DNA from 4 places in the Streptomyces sp. KMM 9044 genome. Region 3 is predicted to be linked to each of the others. Evidence: riboswitches for the same ligand, from Rfam matches in the RefSeq annotation. Region 3 holds a riboswitch; each other region holds the start of a gene.
What was found. A riboswitch is a leader RNA that binds a small molecule or an ion and turns the genes downstream of it on or off. The one in region 3 is predicted to bind cyclic di-AMP.

Region 1 (4,365 bases), 3.4 Mb from region 3:
GCAGCTGCGCGCCCTCAGGCGCGGGGCCTTCCTGACACTGGAGGCCGCCGCCCGGGACGCGGGGCTGTCGCCCGCGCACCTCTCCCGGTTGGAGACCGGACAGCGCCAGCCCTCGCTGCCGACGCTGCTCTCCCTCGCCCGCGTCTACGGTACGACGGTTTCCGGACTGCTCGGTGAGACCGCCGCCGACCGGGAAGCCGTGGTGCGCGCCGCCGACATGGAGCCGACCACGGCCGGCGGCTGGACCTACCGGCAGGCCGGTCCCCCGGGGCGCGGGATGCAGGCCCTGCGGGTCCAGGTCCCGCACGGATCCCAGGGCGACATCGTGCGGGCCCACCCCGGTGAGGAGTGGCTGTACGTCCTCGGCGGGCGGCTGCGGCTCCGTCTCGGGGACACCCTGCACCGCCTCGCTCCGGGCGACAGCGCGCACTTCGACTCGCTGACCCCGCACCGCATCGCCGCCGAGGACCCCGGCGGGGTCGAGTTGCTGTTCGTCCACACCCTGCTGCAGAGTCCCACGGCCGCCCTGTGCCTGGGCCCCACCCATGGAGATGTGTCATGAAAGACATGGAGGAGAAGTTCCCTCGCGCCCTGTGGGTGAGGCTGTTCATCTACGTCGTGGCGGGCCACCTCTTCGCGGCCTTCGTCTACCTGCTCTTCGAACTGGGCGCGAAGGCGTAGCCCTCGGGGGCCGCTCAGTCCAGCATGCGATCGCGCAGCCGCTCCCGGTACTCGGGAGTGAAGCCGAGAGCCTGCTCGATGTAGGGGTCCACGCCGCCCCAGGTCTCCTCGATCGTCTCGAGCGCGGCCGACAGGTACTCGGCGCGGGCGTCGAACAGCGGGTCGAGCAGCTCCATGACCTCGGGTGAGTAGGCCGAGGCGGAGGTGGCGCTGCGGCGCACCTTGTAGCGGCGGTGCGCGGCGCTGGACTTCAGGTAGTCGTCGAAGATCGCGTCCCGTTCCACGCCCAGCGCGAGCAGCGTCACCGCCACCGACAGGCCCGCGCGGTCCTTGCCCGCCGCGCAGTGCATCAGTGCGGGCAGGCTCTCCTCGGCGAGCGAGATCAGCACGCGGGAGTGCTCGAAGGTGCGCTGCGTCACGGTCGCGCGGTACGAGGCGATCATCCGTTCCGCTCCCTTGCCGCCGGCGAGGATCGCGCGGAGCTGGTCGAGGTCCCCGTCACGGACCATCCTCCAGAACTCGGCGCCGTCGGCCGGGTCGCTCAGCGGCAGGTTCACATTGCGCACGCCGGGCAGCTCGATGTCCCGCCCGTCCAGCCTGTGGTCGGCCGCGTTACGGAAGTCGAAGACGGTGTGCAGTCCCAGGGCGGACAGGAAGGCGGCGTCCTCCTCGGTGGCGTGCGCGAGGTGGCCGCTGCGGAACAGCACTCCGTGTCGCACCCGGCGGCCGTCGACGGTCGGCAGGCCGCCCACATCACGGAAATTGCGCACACCGGTGAGCTCGGGTTCGGTCGACGGGATCTGCTGCGTCACGGGGGCCCCTTTCCCACTCTGCGCCGTCGGCGCGGCGGCGTCGACGGGTGTCACCCGACGATACGACATGCCTGGCAGGGGCCATGAGTTGGTGAGCGGGCCGGTGGCGTGGCGTGGTCGGCCCCGAGCCGCCGGTCCGGACGGACACGTGGCAGACCCTGGGCGGACCCACCGCCGAACCGGACCGGAAGGTCTCTTCTTTCACTATTGGGGCGTTCTGTCCGTTTAGGCAGCTTCGCCATAACGTGCCCCGATAGAAAGGGAGATGGGAGTGGGGTGGTGAGCATCGTCATAGAGGTGACGATGCGTTGTCGCCATGTTCACGTAATTCCGTTGTTCCGCAAGGGGATTCGGGGGGTGCGCAATGTCCGGGGCGACTCTGGGTGACGGTTTTCATGTCAATGGATCACAGAAATGCGCCTTTGCTCGGAAGATCGTGCTTGTTCCTTTGCGTCCAGGTCGCCTACGTTCACCATCGATCCGGACAGACGCCTAATCCTGCCGCTGTCCGGGGCCTTCACACTCTGACCCGTGAACGGCAGGAACGGGGGACCCACAGGTACGACTGCCTGTTCCGGTCTCCGGAACGGCTTGGGGTTAAGTCGCGTTTCGACGCGGCCGGGCATCTCCAGTCCGAACCCGACAGCTCACCTCGTAGGCGCCGGAGAGGAATTCGTCATGCCCGCAAAAGGTAAGCACCGCCGCCCCAGCGCTTTGCGTTTCACCCGCTCCATCGCCGTCGTCGGAACCGGTGGCGCCGCACTCGCCCTGCCGCTTCTCGGTGCCACCGGAGCGAACGCCGCCCCTGTGCAGGCCGCCCCGGAAAAGGCCGTCCAGTCGTATTCCGTCACCGGCGGTACGGCTGACGGCGTGAAGGCCGACGATGACGAGAAGGGCGACGCCCGCACGTACACAGTGAAGGGCGGCGACTACCTGGCGAAGATCGCCGAGTCCGAGAGCGTCGACGGCGGCTGGAAGCAGCTCTATGCCGACAACCGCGAGGCTGTGGGCAGTGACCCGTCACTCATCCACCCCGGTCTGAAGCTCTCGGTCGACGGCAGGGCCACCACGGCCGACACGCCGAAGAAGTCTCCTTCTTCCGAAAAGAGCGCTTCGTCCTCCTCGTCCGCTCCGTCCTCCGCGTCGAAGACGACGGCGGCCGGTGAGTCCTCGGAGCAGTCCGCTCCGAAGCCGTCCTCGGGCTCCTCCGAGCAGTCCGCGCCGGAGGCGTCCTCCGGCGCGGTGACCGCGAACCAGGCCGCGAACACCTCCGGTTACAGCTCGCCGGTGCCCGGCGGCGGCCTCGGCACCGCCTACAAGGTGGCCGGCAGCATGTGGTCCAGCGGCTACCACACCGGTGTCGACTTCGCCGTCCCGACGGGTACCTCCCTGAAGGCCGTGAGCCCGGGTACCGTCGTCTCCGCCGGCTGGGCAGGCTCGTACGGCAACCAGGTCGTCATCAAGCTGAACGACGGCCACTACGCCCAGTACGCCCACCTGTCCTCGCTGTCCGTCTCGGCCGGCCAGACCGTGAGCGGCGGCCAGCAGGTCGGCCTCTCGGGCTCCACCGGCAACTCGACCGGCCCGCACCTGCACTTCGAAATCCGCACCACGCCGGACTACGGCTCGGACGTGGACCCGGTCTCCTACCTTCGCGGCAAGGGCGTCTCCGTCGGCTGACCCCAGAGGCAACCCGCCTGACGCGCCGCCGAAGGCCGGACCCCGATTCCGGGGTCCGGCGTTCGGCGCGTTCGGCACGTGCGCCCGGAGTGTTCCGTGCGTCACGTCACTCGCCGCTCAACGTCCCCCCGAGGGCTGTTCCGGAACTGGCCGATGCCTTGCGCGTGGCTTATCTCACCGCCCGTCAATGCCTTCCTACGGTCGCGTAGGTCATATTCGAAGGTGAATCATGTCCGGTTGTGGCAGACGATTCGAAGAATGACAGCAAGCCGGTGATCGGGTCGTACGTGGCGGTGGGGGACAGCTTCACCGAGGGTGTCGGAGACCCCGGCCCCGCCGGGACGTTCGTCGGCTGGGCCGACCGGCTCGCGGTACTTCTCGCCGACCGGCGCCCCGAAGGCGACTTCCCGTACACGAATCTCGCGGTGCGCGGGAAGCTGCTCGACCAGGTCGTGGCCGACCAGCTCCCGCGGGCCGTCGAACTGGCCCCCGCGCTGGTTTCGTTCTGTGCGGGCGGCAACGACATCCTGCGCCCCGGCAGTGACCCGGATGAGGTGGCCGAGCGGTTCGAGCGGGCGATCGCCGCGCTCACGGCCGTCTCCGGCACGGTGCTGGTGACAACCGGGTTCGACACCCGGGGTGTACCCCTGCTGAGGCATCTGCGCGGCAAGATCGCCACCTACAACGGGCACGTGCGGGCCGTCGCCGACCGGTACGGCTGTCCGGTGCTCGACCTGTGGTCCCTGAGGAGCATCCAGGACCGCAGGGCCTGGGACGCCGACCGGCTGCACCTGTCGCCCGAGGGGCACACGCGCGTGGCGCTCCGCGCGGGCCAGGCCCTCGGCCTGGACATTCCGGCCGACCCGGAGCAGGCCTGGCCCCCGCTGCCGCCGCGCGACAGCCTCCACGTCCGGCGGGACAACGTCCAGTGGGCGCGCGAGTACCTGGTGCCGTGGATGGGACGCAGGCTGCGCGGGGAGTCCTCGGGGGACCATGTGACGGCGAAGGGAACGCTGTCCCCGGGTGACATCAGGGAGCGCATCGCCGCGGTGGCCTGACACCGGGCGCGAGGGGGAGCGGGGAGGGGCGCGTACGGAGCCCGGCGCGGGCGCGCGCCCGTCTCCGCGGCGCCGCGCCGACGCACATAATAGAATGTCCAACCGATTCCACTTGGAGGCATCGTGGCCGGTAT
Region 2 (4,365 bases), 540 kb from region 3:
CGGTGAGCGCAAGGCCGAGCTGATGACGCATCTGCTCAACATCGACCCGCCGGACCACACCCGGCTGCGCAGGCTGGTCAGCAAGGCGTTCACACCGCGCAGGGTCGCCGAGTTCGCGCCCCGGGTGCAGGAGCTCACCGACGGGCTCATCGACCGGTTCGCGGAGGGCGGCTCCGCCGACCTCATCCACGACTTCGCCTTCCCGCTCCCCATCTACGCCATCTGCGACCTGCTCGGCGTTCCGAGGGAGGACCAGGACGACTTCCGCGACTGGGCAGGCATGATGATCCGGCACGCGGGCGGCCCCAGGGGCGGTGTCGCCCGGTCGGTGAAGAAGATGCGCGGCTACCTGGCCGACCTGATCCACCGCAAGCGCGAGGCACTGCCTGTCGAACCCGCCCCCGGCGAGGACCTCATCTCCGGCCTGATCCGCGCCTCCGACCACGGCGAGCACCTCACCGAGAACGAGGCCGCCGCCATGGCGTTCATCCTGCTGTTCGCCGGCTTCGAGACCACCGTCAACCTCATCGGCAACGGCACCTACGCCCTCCTCACCCACCCGGGGCAGCGCGAGCGCCTGCAGAAGTCCCTCGCCGCCGGGGAGCGCGGGCTGCTGGAGACCGGAGTGGAGGAACTCCTGCGCCACGACGGGCCCGTGGAACTGGCCACCTGGCGGTTCGCCACCGAGGCGCTCGCCCTCGGCGGGCAGCACATCTCCGCAGGCGACCCGGTCCTCGTCGTCCTGGCCGCCGCGGACCGTGATCCGGAGCGGTTCGCCGACCCCGACGCACTCGATCTCGCACGGCGCGACAACCAGCATCTGGGGTACGGCCACGGCATCCACTACTGCCTCGGCGCTCCGCTGGCCCGCCTGGAGGGCCAGACCGCGCTCGCCACACTGCTGACCCGGCTGCCGGACCTCGAACTCGCGGCGGACCCGGCCGAACTGCGCTGGCGCGGCGGCCTCATCATGCGCGGACTGCGCACGCTGCCGGTGAAATTCACCCCGCCCTCGATGTGATGTTGCGAACGGGGCGGCGTACCAGGACACATTCCGAAATGCCCCGGACGGTCTTCCGGAAGAGATCCGGGAAAGCCCTGGGCGTGTCCGTCGGCCACGGCGCACGTGACCGTCAGGGCCCCTCGAGCACGGTCCGTTGACCGTTGGCAGGACGGCTGTGAAGGTGACACCCACTCAACTTTGTGATCTTCATGTGATCTGCACGGCATGAACTTGTGACAGACGTTCGACTGCCTATACGTTCACCCCTCAAGCGCGGCGTCTCGCTTTTTCGAACGTCACAGGCGAAACGCCGTGCGAGTAACTGTTGTCCTGCGAAAGGTTTCCGCATGCTCTCCGGGAACGGTCGTCACCGTCGCCCCCGCCAGGCTCCGGCTCTTCTCGTCGCGGCCGGAGTGACCGGCTCGGCCATCGCGATCCCCCTCCTCGGAGCCGGCGCCGCCAGTGCTGCCGACGGTTCGACCTGGGACCGGGTGGCCGAGTGCGAGTCGGGCGGCTCTTGGAGCCAGAACTCCGGCAACGGTTACTACGGCGGCCTGCAGTTGACCCAGGAGGACTGGGAGGCCTACGGCGGCCTCGACTACGCGACCAGCGCCGACCAGGCCAGCCGCGGCCAGCAGATAGCCGTGGCCGAGAAGATCCTCGCCGACCAGGGTGTCGGCGTGTGGAGAGCCTGCGGCCTGCTGGGGGGCCTGGACCGGGACGCGTCCGTGCTCGATGCCGGCACCGGCGTGGAGGGCGGCTCACCGGGCGCGTCCGGCTCCGAAAGGTCCGCCACTCCGTCGCCGTCCCAGTCCGCCGGCTCCTCGTCGGACGCGAAGGGCGACGAGGGCGACGAAGCTGCCGCGGACGGCCAGAAGAAGGAAGGAGGAGCGGAGGCCTCTTCCGCTGCTTCTCCCTCCGTCAAGGACGACGACTCGGACAAGTCGGGGCAGAAGGCCGACGCTTCGGAATCGGCCGACGGCGAGGACTCCGGCGGCGGCCGTCACCGCGGCGCCGGCGCCGAGGAGGAAGCGCGCGCGGACCGTGACGCCGGATCCTCGGGGCGGCATGCCTCGCGCGGCGGTCTCGGCTTCACACGCGGCCTCGACGGCTCCTCCCCGTCGAGCGACTCCGGCTCGGGCTCCGCGAGCGGCCCCTCGGTCGCCTCCGACTCCCTTGCTCTCGGCGGCGGATGGCTCGCCCAGTACGGCGGGGGCGACGGGGCCGAGGGTGTCGCCGCCCCGAATCCCACCCTTTTCGGTTAGGGGCTCGCACCTGGATGCGAATCATGTGAAAGGTGACATTTCGACAGCTGCGGCCGACCGCTCGGGCGTCGGCCGTGCGCCGACCGGGCGATGGTGGCGTGCCGGCCGGGTGGCGAGTGGACCGGCGTGCGGAAAAGCGTGTCGGTGGCGGGGGTGGAGAGTCGCGCTTCAGGATGAATGTCCGATTTAAAGATGATGAGAGATAGGTCTCAGAAGCCCTGATCGTCTTTGATAATCCGCCGAGGGCGTGTCTACGGTCGTGATCGCTCGCCATCGCGGGCCCCGGCTGCCACCACGCCGAATCCTGCCAGTGGCCGCACGGGAACAGTCGTCGCGTCATGCGCCGTAGGCAGGAGCGGGGGACCCAAGGTAGGCGCCGGATCCGGTGAAGTACGCCGGATGCGGCTCGGGGTGAAGCCGCGTCCCGCAAGGGAACGCGGCCGGGCAACCCAACCGGCCCGAACCCGACAGCTCACCTCGTAGGCGTCGGTGAGGGGATCCATCCATGCTGTTTTCCAGCAAGGGCAAGCACCGTCGTCCGTCCAAGGCCACCCGTGCCATCGCCGTCGCCGGTGTCACCGGTGCCGCCGTCGCCGCCCCGCTGATGGCGGCCGGCAGTGCCTCCGCCGCCACCGCCGCCGAGTGGGACACCGTCGCCCAGTGCGAGTCCGGTGGCAACTGGTCGATCAACACCGGTAACGGCTACTACGGCGGCCTGCAGTTCTCCGGCTCCACCTGGGCCGGCTACGGCGGCACGAAGTACGCCGCCACCGCCGACCAGGCCAGCAAGGCCCAGCAGATCGAGATCGCCGAGAAGGTTCTCGCGGGCCAGGGCAAGGGTGCCTGGCCGGTCTGCGGCAAGGGCCTGTCCAGCGCCGCCTACACCGGTGGCGGTTCCGCCGGGGGCTCGGGCGACCAGGGCGGCGGCTCCTCGCAGGGCTCCCGGCAGCAGTCCCCGGAGCAGGAGTCCCAGAAGCAGAGCACCGAGGCCGCTCCCGAGCGTTCCGCCGAGCAGAAGGCCTCCCGCTCCGACGAGCGTCCGGCCGCCAAGAAGACCGTCACCACCCCGACCGGCAAGAAGGTCGAGAAGGGCGACGGCGAGTACAAGGTCGTCAAGGGCGACACCCTCAGCTCGATCGCCGCGGAGCGCGACGTCAAGGGCGGCTGGGGCAAGCTGTTCGAGCTGAACGACGACATCGTCGAGGACGCCGACCTCATCTACCCGGGCCAGCAGCTGCACCTGAAGTAGGACGCCGGCCGCGGGTCCGGGCCCCGTTCCCGCGAAGGTCTGCCCCGCTCCGGCGCGTCTCCCCCCGTACGCGCCGGGGCGGGGCTTTTCCGTGGCCGGACCGGGCCTCCCGTTCCCGGGTTTCCCGGAAACGCCTTTGTTCCGTTCGGAAACAATTTACTCTCGGTTCTGTCCGCGAAGCGGCCGACCGGATGGCCGATCGCCCCGGGCCGGATAGGCTCGGGTCCGCAGGGCCCCCGTGGCCCCGCTGAACCACGTCACATCCATGAAGGAGATGCTCGTGCCGTCCATCGACGTCGTCGTAGCCCGGGAAATCCTGGACTCCCGAGGTAACCCCACGGTCGAGGTCGAGGTCGGCCTCGACGACGGCAGTACGGGTCGTGCCGCCGTCCCGTCCGGCGCCTCCACCGGCGCCTTCGAGGCCATCGAACTCCGTGACGGAGACCCCGACCGTTACCAGGGCAAGGGTGTCGAGAAGGCCGTCCTGGCCGTCATCGAGCAGATCGGCCCGGAGCTCGTCGGCTACGACGCCACCGAGCAGCGCCTGATCGACCAGGCGATGTTCGACCTGGACGCCACCGACAACAAGGGCTCCCTCGGCGCCAACGCCATCCTCGGCGTCTCCCTGGCCGTCGCCCACGCCGCCTCCGAGGCCAGCGACCTCCCCCTCTTCCGCTACCTCGGCGGCCCCAACGCGCACCTGCTGCCGGTGCCGATGATGAACATCCTCAACGGCGGTTCGCACGCGGACTCCAATGTGGACATCCAGGAGTTCATGATCGCCCCGATCGGCGCGGAGTCCTTCTCCGAGGCCCTGCGCTGGGGCACCGAGGTCTACCACACGCTGA
Region 3 (4,365 bases):
ACTGCCCCTTCGTGTCGGTGGGGGTTCTTCGCCGCGCGGGGCCGCGGTCGGTACGTTCCCGGGTGCGGAGCGGCCCCGGCCGGTGTGTGCCGGGGCCGGGGCCCGGTGTTCCTCCACGCTCATATCCGGCCCCGGGCGCCCGCCATCCGTGACACCACCCAAACGGGGTGGCGGACGACACCCATGAGGTGTGGGGAAGGGCCCTCATCACGGGCCGGTTGCCGGGTGCGGCGGGGGCGCCGCGCGTTTCCACGCCGTACGGTCTCGCGCCACGTGGCGGTGGCACACCGTACGGCTTCCCCCCGCGCGGGAACACACCGGGTGCAAGACTCTCTTCACCCGGGCCGGTCCCGCCCCGCCCCGTCCGCCGTCCCCGTCAGGAGCACCGTCGATGCCGCACCCGTACGTCCTGCTGTCCGCCGCCGTCTCGCTCGACGGGTATCTCGACGACACCGGTCCCGAGCGGCTGCTGCTGTCCGGCCCGGAGGACTTCGACCGGGTCGACGAGGTACGGGCGTCGGCGGACGCGATCCTGGTCGGTGCCGGCACGATCCGGGCCGACAACCCCCGGCTGCTGGTCAACGCGCCCGAGCGGCGTGCCGCCCGGACCGCCGGGGGCAGGCCCGCCTACCCGCTGAAGGTCACCGTCAGTGGCTCGGGCGACCTGGACCCGGCGGCGCGGTTCTGGCACACCGGTGGCGCGAAGGTCCTCTACACGACCGGCAAGGGCGCCGAACGCGCCCGCGCCCACGGTCTCGCCGCCGACGTCGTGCCACTCGGCGCCGAGCTCGACTGGCGCCGCCTTCTGACGCACCTGTACGACGTGTACGGCGTACGGCGGCTCATGGTCGAGGGCGGCGGCCTGATCCACACCCAGCTCCTCACCCAGGGTCTCGCCGACGAGCTCCAACTGGTCCTCGCCCCGCTCTTCGTCGGCGACCCGGACGCCGCCCGCCTCTTCGGGCCCGGGACCTACCAGGGCGGCCGGCTGCGACTGCTGGAGACCCGGCCGATCGGCGACGTCGTCCTCATGCGCTACGAGCCCACCGCCCCCGGCGCCGGCCCGCTCCCCGTCGCCGCCGACCACCACTGGCTGGCTCTCGCCTGTGAACGGGCAAGGCGGTGCCCGCCCTCGAAGACGGCGTTCAGCGTGGGCGCGGTGGTCGTCGCGGCCGACGGCACCGAGCTGGCACGGGGCCATTCCCGCGAGGGCGGCGATCCGGTGGTGCACGCCGAGGAGGCCGCCCTCGCCAGGATCGACCCTGCGGACCCGCGGCTCACGACCGCCACCATGTACTCCAGTCTGGAACCCTGCGCCCGCCGCGCCTCCCGCCCGGTGTCCTGTGCCCGGCTGATCCTGGACGCGGGGGTACGGCGGGTGGTCACCGCGTGGCGGGAGCCGGACACCTTCGTGACGGGCGCCGACGGCAGCGGGGTGCTGACCGCGGAGGGCGCCCTGGTCGTCGTTCTGCCGGAGCACGAGGAGGCCGCCGAGGCGCCGAACGGCCATCTGATCGGCGGGTGACGCGGGGCGGCGGCAACCCGTGTGCGGAGTGTCCCGCGGATGCCGTATGCTGGTGAACACAACGACGCGGGGTGGAGCAGCTCGGTAGCTCGCTGGGCTCATAACCCAGAGGTCGCAGGTTCAAATCCTGTCCCCGCTACTGAAGGCCGAGGGCCGGAATCCGAAGGGGTTCCGGCCCTCGGCCGTTTGCGTCCGTCCCGTTTCGGGAGCGCGTCCCGGGGTGGTTCCGCGCAGATGTCACCCCAGGTGACCGGGTCGCCTCGTTGCGCATGACAACTGACGCATCGTCAGCCCGAGTGTGACGAGGACGGTGAAGTCGACTCGCCCGGTTTTGGCCATCCGTGGCGCTTAAGTCCGTGCGGGAATCGTTAACGATCAAGAAGAACGGCTTGGAATACGGCCCTCGCGTCTATTAACGTTCGATAACGCAGCGCGGTCGTCCCAGCCGTCACACGAGTCGGCTCCGTGCGCACGCGCCGAATCCCGCAAGGGAACCGGGGAACCAACATCTTGGGGTGAATCGCACGGATGCGCCCGTGGAGACACGGGCGGTATACGCGCGTAGGAGACCTTCCTGCTCCGAACCCGTCAGCTAACCCGGTAGGCGAGAAGGAAGGAAAGGAGTGCGCCCCACGTGGCGTCCAACCGGCCTGCCCCCGAGGCCCCCTTCACGCCGAGCCGGCGCGACAGCGACACCTTCGGCTACGGCGGCATCCGCGCCGACGAGGGCCCCTTCGAGGAGTGGAACCCCACCGAGGAGTCCGTTCGTCCCGTGCGCGGCCGGCATCGTGTCGGCAAGCAGCGCGGCGGAGGCCTCGCCCGTAGCTCCACCGTTCTGGGCGTCGGTGTCATAGCCGCTGTCGCCGGTGGCGGCATGGCCAGCGCCCAGACCGGCAAGCCGCCGGTCTCCATCTCCGTGCCGGACCTTCCCTCTGTTGGTTCCCTCATCTCCGACGAGGAAACCCCTGAGGGCTCCGCCACCCCGCTCAGCAGCATCGGTGCGGTCGCCGACGAGGCCGAGCAGGGCAGTGCCTCCGACGCCGGCGAGGTGCTGCGCGCCCGGATCATGGCGCAGGTCGAGCAACAGCAGAGCCAGGCCGAGGACAAGGCCGCCGCCGAGGCCGCCGCGAAGGCGGAGAAGGAGGCCGAGGAGAAGGCCGCCGCCGCGAAGAAGGAGGCCGAGGAGAAGGCCGCCGCCGCGAAGAAGGAGGCGGAGGAGGAGGCCGCGAAGAAGGCCGAGGCCGAGCGTCTCGCCGAACTGGCCAGGCAGTACACGCTGCCCACCTCCTCGTACACCATCTCCTCGACCTTCGGTCAGGCCGGCGCCTACTGGTCCTCCGGCCAGCACACGGGCCTGGATCTCGCCGCCCCCACCGGCACCCTGCTCAAGGCCGTCCACACCGGCACGATCACCTCCGCCGGCTGGGACGGCTCGTACGGCTACAAGACCGTGCTGACCCTCGACGACGGCACCGAGATCTGGTACGCCCACCAGTCCTCCATCAGTGTCAGTGTCGGCCAGCAGGTCAACACCGGCGATGTGATCGGCCGCGTCGGCGCCACCGGCAACGTGACCGGGGCCCACCTCCACATGGAGGTGCACCCGGCCGGTTCCGCCTCGGGCATCGACCCGATGGCCTGGATGCAGTCGAAGGGCCTCACCGTCTGAGACCCCGGCCCCGGCCGGTCTTCGCGCCCTGCACCCCACGCAGCCACAGCCCCGGCAGTCCTGACGACGACCCCCCGACGTCAGGACTGCCGGTCCGGCGTTTCAGGGGCGGTACGCGTACGGGTTCGGCCCGGACGCCGGGTGGCCGGGGTCCACGGCGCCGTACCCTTTGTACGGGCCGTACGGCCCGTACGGCCCGTACGGCCCGTACGGCCCGTACACCGGCCAGGGCGGGGCGGGCGGCGCGGTGGCTCGGGCCGCGTGCTCCAGGGCCGGGCGGGCCGTGTCGCGGCGGTGCCACATCTCGCGCAGCAGTTCGTGCTCCCGTACGACGAAGTCCGCGTCCGCGCGGCCGCGGCGCCCCCGGTGCCGCAGGAACGCCAGCGATGTCGCGTACGCCCCGTACTGCGCCACCGCGCGGGCAGCGGCCCGGCCGCCGTGCCGGTGCGCGTACCGCCGGGCGATGCGCCGGGCCCGCATCGAGCCGAGCGCGTAGGGCTGTGCGGGGGTCAGCCAGCCGGCCCTGACGTACGCGGGCAGTTCCTCCCGTACGGTCCGCAGCTCGCGCTGCCGGGTCCACACCACCAGCCAGGTCAGCAGGCCGAACGACGGCACCATGAACGCCGCGTACACGGCGAAGAAGCCGTACCCGCCGAGGGCCGAGGAGGCGTTCCACAGGGCGTGCACGCCCATCGCGAGCAGCAGGCCGCCGAGCGGGAGCAGGACGCGCACCGGGCGGCGCCGCCGGGCGGCGAGCGCGGCCATTCCGAAGCCGATGCCGGTGAGGACCGTGAAGAGCGGGTGTGCGAAGGGCGACATGACGACGCGGACGAAGAACGTCGCCGCGGTGACGGAGGAGACGCCGCTGCCGCCGGTGAGCTGGTCGGTGCCGAAGGCGGTACCGAGGTAGAGGATGTTCTCGGTGAAGGCGAAGCCGGTGGCGGTGACCCCGGCTATCACCACGCCGTCGAGGACTCCGGTGAAGTCGCGTCTGCAGAACAGGAAGACCAGCAGGACGGCGGCGGCCTTCACGGACTCCTCCACGACCGGGGCTATCACGGTCGCGCCGAGCGCGTCCGCGCGGGACGGGTCGGCCGTCTCCGTCGCTATCCACCGTGTGGCGAAACTGTTGGCGACGAGCGCCATGAGCGCGGCGGCGCAGGCGCCCCAG
Region 4 (4,365 bases), 930 kb from region 3:
CGCGCCCCGCTCGTACGGCAGGAAGCCGGCCGGCTCGGCGGACGCTCCCTCGTACAGCACCGCGACCCGGGCCTGCGGCCGCACCCCGGACACGGCGGCGGCGAACTCCGGTTCCATGAAAGGGCTGCGCGGTGCCTCCGAGGCGGCGCGCAGCTCACGCCATCGCTCCCGCTCCCCCTCGCCGAGCTCGTCGAGCCCCAGCACACGTGTGCGTCCACCGCTCACCTGACCCCCCGATCAAGTCCCCCCGGACACTTGGAAGGTACCGCCAGGACCACGAGGACGGTAGGTAGCGGCTCATGTTGCCGCCAAGTGGTGCAGAGGCCGCGATCGGTGCGCGGGGCGGGCGTCCCGAGCGCGGTGAGTCGAGGGCGCGCGGTGTCCGTATTCTCTGATCATGGCCGCACCCACCGATTGCTCGCTCATCGCCACCGACCTGGACGGGACGCTGCTGCGCGGCGACGACACCCTCTCCGACCGCTCCCTCGCCGCGCTGGCGCTGGTGGCGCGGGCCGGTGTCCGGCACCTCGTGGTGACGGGGCGCCCGGCGCCCAGAGTGAGGCCGCTCCTGGACGACCTGGGGTCCACGGGGCTCGCGGTGTGCGCACAGGGCGCGCAGGTGTACGACGCCGGCACGGACCGGCTGCTGTGGTCGATCACCCTGGACCGGGAACTGGCGGAGACCACCCTCGGCAAGATCGAGGCCGAGGCCGGGGAGCTCTACGCCGCGGTCGACCAGAACGGGGTGGACGGGCTCACCCTGATCGAGTCGGGCTACCTGATGCCGCACCCGACGCTGCCCGCGGTGCGGGTCGCACGGCGGGACGATCTGTGGGTCCGGCCGATCAGCAAGGTGCTGTTGCGCCATCCCGACCTGACCGACGACGAGTTGGCGGCGACGGCCCGTGCGGCGGTCGGCTCGCTGGCCACGGTCACGATGTCGGGTCCGGGCACCGTGGAACTCCAGCCGTGCGGTGTCACCAAGGCGACGGGTCTCGCGCTGGCCGCCGAGCACCTGGGGCTGGATCCGGAGCGGACCGTCGCCTTCGGCGACATGCCCAACGACATTCCGATGTTCGACTGGGCGGCCCACGGAGTCGCCATGGCCAACGCACACCCCGCGCTCAAGGCGGTGGCCGACGAGGTGACCACGTCGAACGAGGACGACGGCGTGGCCGTCGTCCTCGAGCGGTTGTTCGGCGGAGCGGAGCCGCGCGTGCCCCAACACGTGCTGCCCCGCCCCAGGTCCGGGAATGTGTCCCGGTAGGCCTCGGCGTCCGCCGGTGTGGCCGGTGCCGCCGGCGTTCCGACGGGCCCGGACGTATCGGATGTCTCAGGTGTCTCAGTAGGCACCGAAGACGTTGTCGATGGAGCCGTAGCGGTCTGCCGCGTAGTTGCAGGCCGCCGCGATGTTCGCGACCGGGTCGAACGGGTCGAAGGCCGTGCCGGGCACGTGGTACGCCTGGAAGGTCGGGTCGATGACCTGGAGCAGGCCCTTCGACGGGGTGCCGGCCATGGCATTGGAGTCCCACAGGTTGATGGCCTGCGGGTTGCCGGACGACTCGCGCAGGATGTTGCGGTGGATGGAGTCGTAGCCGCCGGGGATGCCGTGCTGCGCCATGACGGACAGCGACTCGCGGATCCAGCCGTCGAGGTTGTCCGGGTACGCGGTCACGGTGCCGGCGGCGGCAGGGGTGGACGTCGCGGCAGCGGCGGGCGCGGCCGAGGCGGCGGTGGCGCCGAACAGCGGGAGGGCGACCGCCGCGACACCGGCGACGGCGAAGGAGCGGACGAGGCGGGAGCGGCCGAAGCGGCGGGGCGGACCGGATGCGGTCATGTCTGTGTTCCTCTCCTACGCCTGCGAGGTGAGCTGTCGGGTTCGGGCGGGAGAGTGCCCGGCCGTGCCCGTGCGGGCATGGCTTCACCCCGAGCCGTTCCGGGTGCGCACCGGTCCGGCGGCTTACCTGGGTCCCCCGCTCCTGCCGTGCGTGAGTGAGTTCGTCGATGGGTGGCGCGGGCGGCGGCAGGATTCGGCGTCCGCCCGACAAGCCGGGAACGTATGCGAGTCCACTTGTCGGAAACAAGTGCGACGATCACGGATCGCGCCGCTTGATCTTGTTCCGGGGGTTTTGGGGTACTTGATCCCTTGAGGGCGTCAAGGGTCAACTCGCTTTCGGGGCAAGGGAAAGCGTGGGCAGGTGTGAGGGGCGGGCGCGCCGGGGCGCGCGTGACTCACTTCACTGGACGCGCCACGCGGAAGCATTTGCCGCCAAGGGGAATTGGCTTGACAATCGCGACAAAGGGGACCGCGGGATCGGGTGGGTCGGATGGGGTGGGTGGCGGGCGGGGCTGCGCGTCGAGGGCGGGCCGCTACGCCCGAAAGATGGCGAATATCCTTTGTCGTCAACTGGTCAGGAACGATCTGGTGGTGATCCGATATGGGAGGGCGCCGTGAGGCGCCGTCCGCGTGTGTGCGGGTGAGGCCGGGGAATGTGGGTGCTGGCGGTGATCGAAACATGACCGGATACGCTGACTCGAGTGACGTCAGCGACCTATCGACAAACTGTGCAAGACGTCTAGGCGTCAGTGGACACCAGCAGACAGGAGACCCCTCGTGACCGTCGTCGGGCCGTTCGGGCTGAGCGTGCGGGACCAGGCTCTGGAGGCCGATGTCCAGGCCGGAATGACGGCTGTCGAGGAAGGGCTGCTCGAGGCCACGAAGAGTGAGGTCCCCTTCATCACCGAGGCCGCCCAGCACCTGGTGCGGGCCGGTGGCAAGCGGTTCCGGCCGCTGCTCGTGACGCTCGCCGCCCAGTTCGGCGACCCCTACGCACCCGGTGTCGTACCGTCCGCCGTGGTCGTGGAGCTGACCCACCTGGCCACGCTGTACCACGACGACGTGATGGACGACGCCACCGTACGGCGCGGGGTGCCCAGCGCCAACACCCGATGGGGCAACTCCGTCGCGGTCCTCACCGGCGACTTCCTCTTCGCGCGCGCGTCGCACATCCTGGCCGACCTGGGCCCGGAGGCCGTACGGGTGCAGGCCGAGGCGTTCGAGCGCCTGGTCACCGGTCAGATCCTGGAGACCGCGGGGCCGCAGGAGGGCCGGGACCCGGTCGACCACTACCTGGACGTCCTCGGCGGCAAGACCGGCTCGCTGGTCGCCGTCGCCTGCCGGTTCGGCGCCATGATGTCCGGCGCGAACGACACGGTCGTGGATGTGCTGACTCAGTACGGCGAGCGGCTCGGGGTCGCCTTCCAGCTCGCCGACGACGTACTGGACATCGCCTCCGACTCCCACGAGTCCGGCAAGACCCCGGGCACCGACCTGCGCGAGGGCATTCCGACGCTGCCCGTGCTGCGGCTGCGCGAGCGGGCGGCCCGGCTGGGGCTGGCCGAGGACATCGCCCTGCGCGAGCTGCTCGACTCCGACCTCGGCGACGACGCCCGGCATGCCGAGGCGCTGCGGCTGCTGCGTGCCCACCCCGCGCTGGAGCAGGCCCGCCGGGACACCGTGCGCTACGCGGAGGAGGCGCGTTCGGCGCTGGCCCCGCTGCCGGAGTGCGAGTCGAAGACGGCCCTGGTCGAGCTGTGCGACGCGGTGGTGCACCGGGCCGGCTGACCCGCCGCCGTCCCGTCCGCCGCCGCCCCCGGACCTCGACCCCTACTGGTCGGGTACCGAAACAACGCCCCGTGTCATACCGCAGTAGTACACGGAGTTGAGTCCGGGGTCTGACGCATCTGCCCGCCGGGTTTGGTCAGATGGAAGACGACGGACATCACCACTCCTCACCGATTCGGGTGAGAATGGCGGCTCAGGGTGTGACTGGTGTGAGCGACACGAGACGCAGGCCGCCGCCGACCACGGAGGTAAGGCACACATGGCACCGTATGAATCCGACGACACGACGACCGCTCGTCAGGCCGGCGAGGCCGACGAGCGGGGCGCGGGCCGGCGCAGGGCCGCGCGGTACGTCGTTCCGGTCACGGTGATAGGAGTGGCGGCCGTGACCATCGGGCTCGTCCCCGCGATCGCCGACTCCGGCGACCCGGACCTGCCGAAGATCACCGCCGCGCAACTCATCGAGAAGATCGCCCAGTCGGACGTCGAGCAGCTGTCCGGCACCGTGAAGATCACTACCGACCTCGGGCTGCCGGACCTCGGCGGCCTGGAGAACAGCCTGGCCTCCGGCGCCATGGGCCGGGGCGATGCCGACGGTTCCTCCGCCGACCCGACGGCCAAGCTCACCGAGCTGGCGTCCGGCACGCACACCCTGCGCATCGCGGCCGACGGCCCCGAGCGGCAGAAGGTGTCGCTGCTCGGGAGCGCGTCCGAGTACAGCCTGATCCACAACGGCGAGG

Region 1: another riboswitch for cyclic di-AMP. It lies ahead of HUV60_RS02740 (M23 family metallopeptidase); the one in region 3 lies ahead of HUV60_RS17820 (M23 family metallopeptidase).
Region 2: another riboswitch for cyclic di-AMP. It lies ahead of HUV60_RS20250 (transglycosylase family protein); the one in region 3 lies ahead of HUV60_RS17820 (M23 family metallopeptidase).
Region 4: another riboswitch for cyclic di-AMP. It lies ahead of HUV60_RS13450 (transglycosylase SLT domain-containing protein); the one in region 3 lies ahead of HUV60_RS17820 (M23 family metallopeptidase).

Annotation. Positions count from the first base shown of each region.
Region 1 covers NZ_CP113910.1:574,108-578,472, reverse strand. Annotated here, with positions in the region: gene HUV60_RS02755 (helix-turn-helix domain-containing protein) at 1-562, shown strand, start outside; gene HUV60_RS02750 (DUF6126 family protein) at 559-681, shown strand; gene HUV60_RS02745 (tyrosine-protein phosphatase) at 696-1,493, opposite strand; cyclic di-AMP (ydaO/yuaA leader) riboswitch at 2,006-2,169, shown strand; gene HUV60_RS02740 (M23 family metallopeptidase) at 2,172-3,173, shown strand; gene HUV60_RS02735 (SGNH/GDSL hydrolase family protein) at 3,446-4,231, shown strand; gene HUV60_RS02730 (MBL fold metallo-hydrolase) at 4,355-4,365, shown strand, end outside.
Region 2 covers NZ_CP113910.1:4,481,274-4,485,638, forward strand. Annotated here, with positions in the region: gene HUV60_RS20240 (cytochrome P450 family protein) at 1-1,021, shown strand, start outside; gene HUV60_RS20245 (transglycosylase family protein) at 1,351-2,268, shown strand; cyclic di-AMP (ydaO/yuaA leader) riboswitch at 2,600-2,769, shown strand; gene HUV60_RS20250 (transglycosylase family protein) at 2,774-3,517, shown strand; gene eno (phosphopyruvate hydratase) at 3,798-4,365, shown strand, end outside.
Region 3 covers NZ_CP113910.1:3,945,041-3,949,405, forward strand. Annotated here, with positions in the region: gene HUV60_RS17810 (dihydrofolate reductase family protein) at 392-1,525, shown strand; tRNA gene HUV60_RS17815 (tRNA-Met) at 1,591-1,664, shown strand; cyclic di-AMP (ydaO/yuaA leader) riboswitch at 1,990-2,147, shown strand; gene HUV60_RS17820 (M23 family metallopeptidase) at 2,160-3,194, shown strand; gene HUV60_RS17825 (PrsW family intramembrane metalloprotease) at 3,297-4,365, opposite strand, start outside.
Region 4 covers NZ_CP113910.1:3,016,182-3,020,546, reverse strand. Annotated here, with positions in the region: gene HUV60_RS13460 (GNAT family N-acetyltransferase) at 1-204, opposite strand, end outside; gene HUV60_RS13455 (HAD family hydrolase) at 398-1,267, shown strand; gene HUV60_RS13450 (transglycosylase SLT domain-containing protein) at 1,343-1,837, opposite strand; cyclic di-AMP (ydaO/yuaA leader) riboswitch at 1,841-2,005, opposite strand; gene HUV60_RS13445 (polyprenyl synthetase family protein) at 2,615-3,625, shown strand; gene HUV60_RS13440 (LolA family protein) at 3,885-4,365, shown strand, end outside.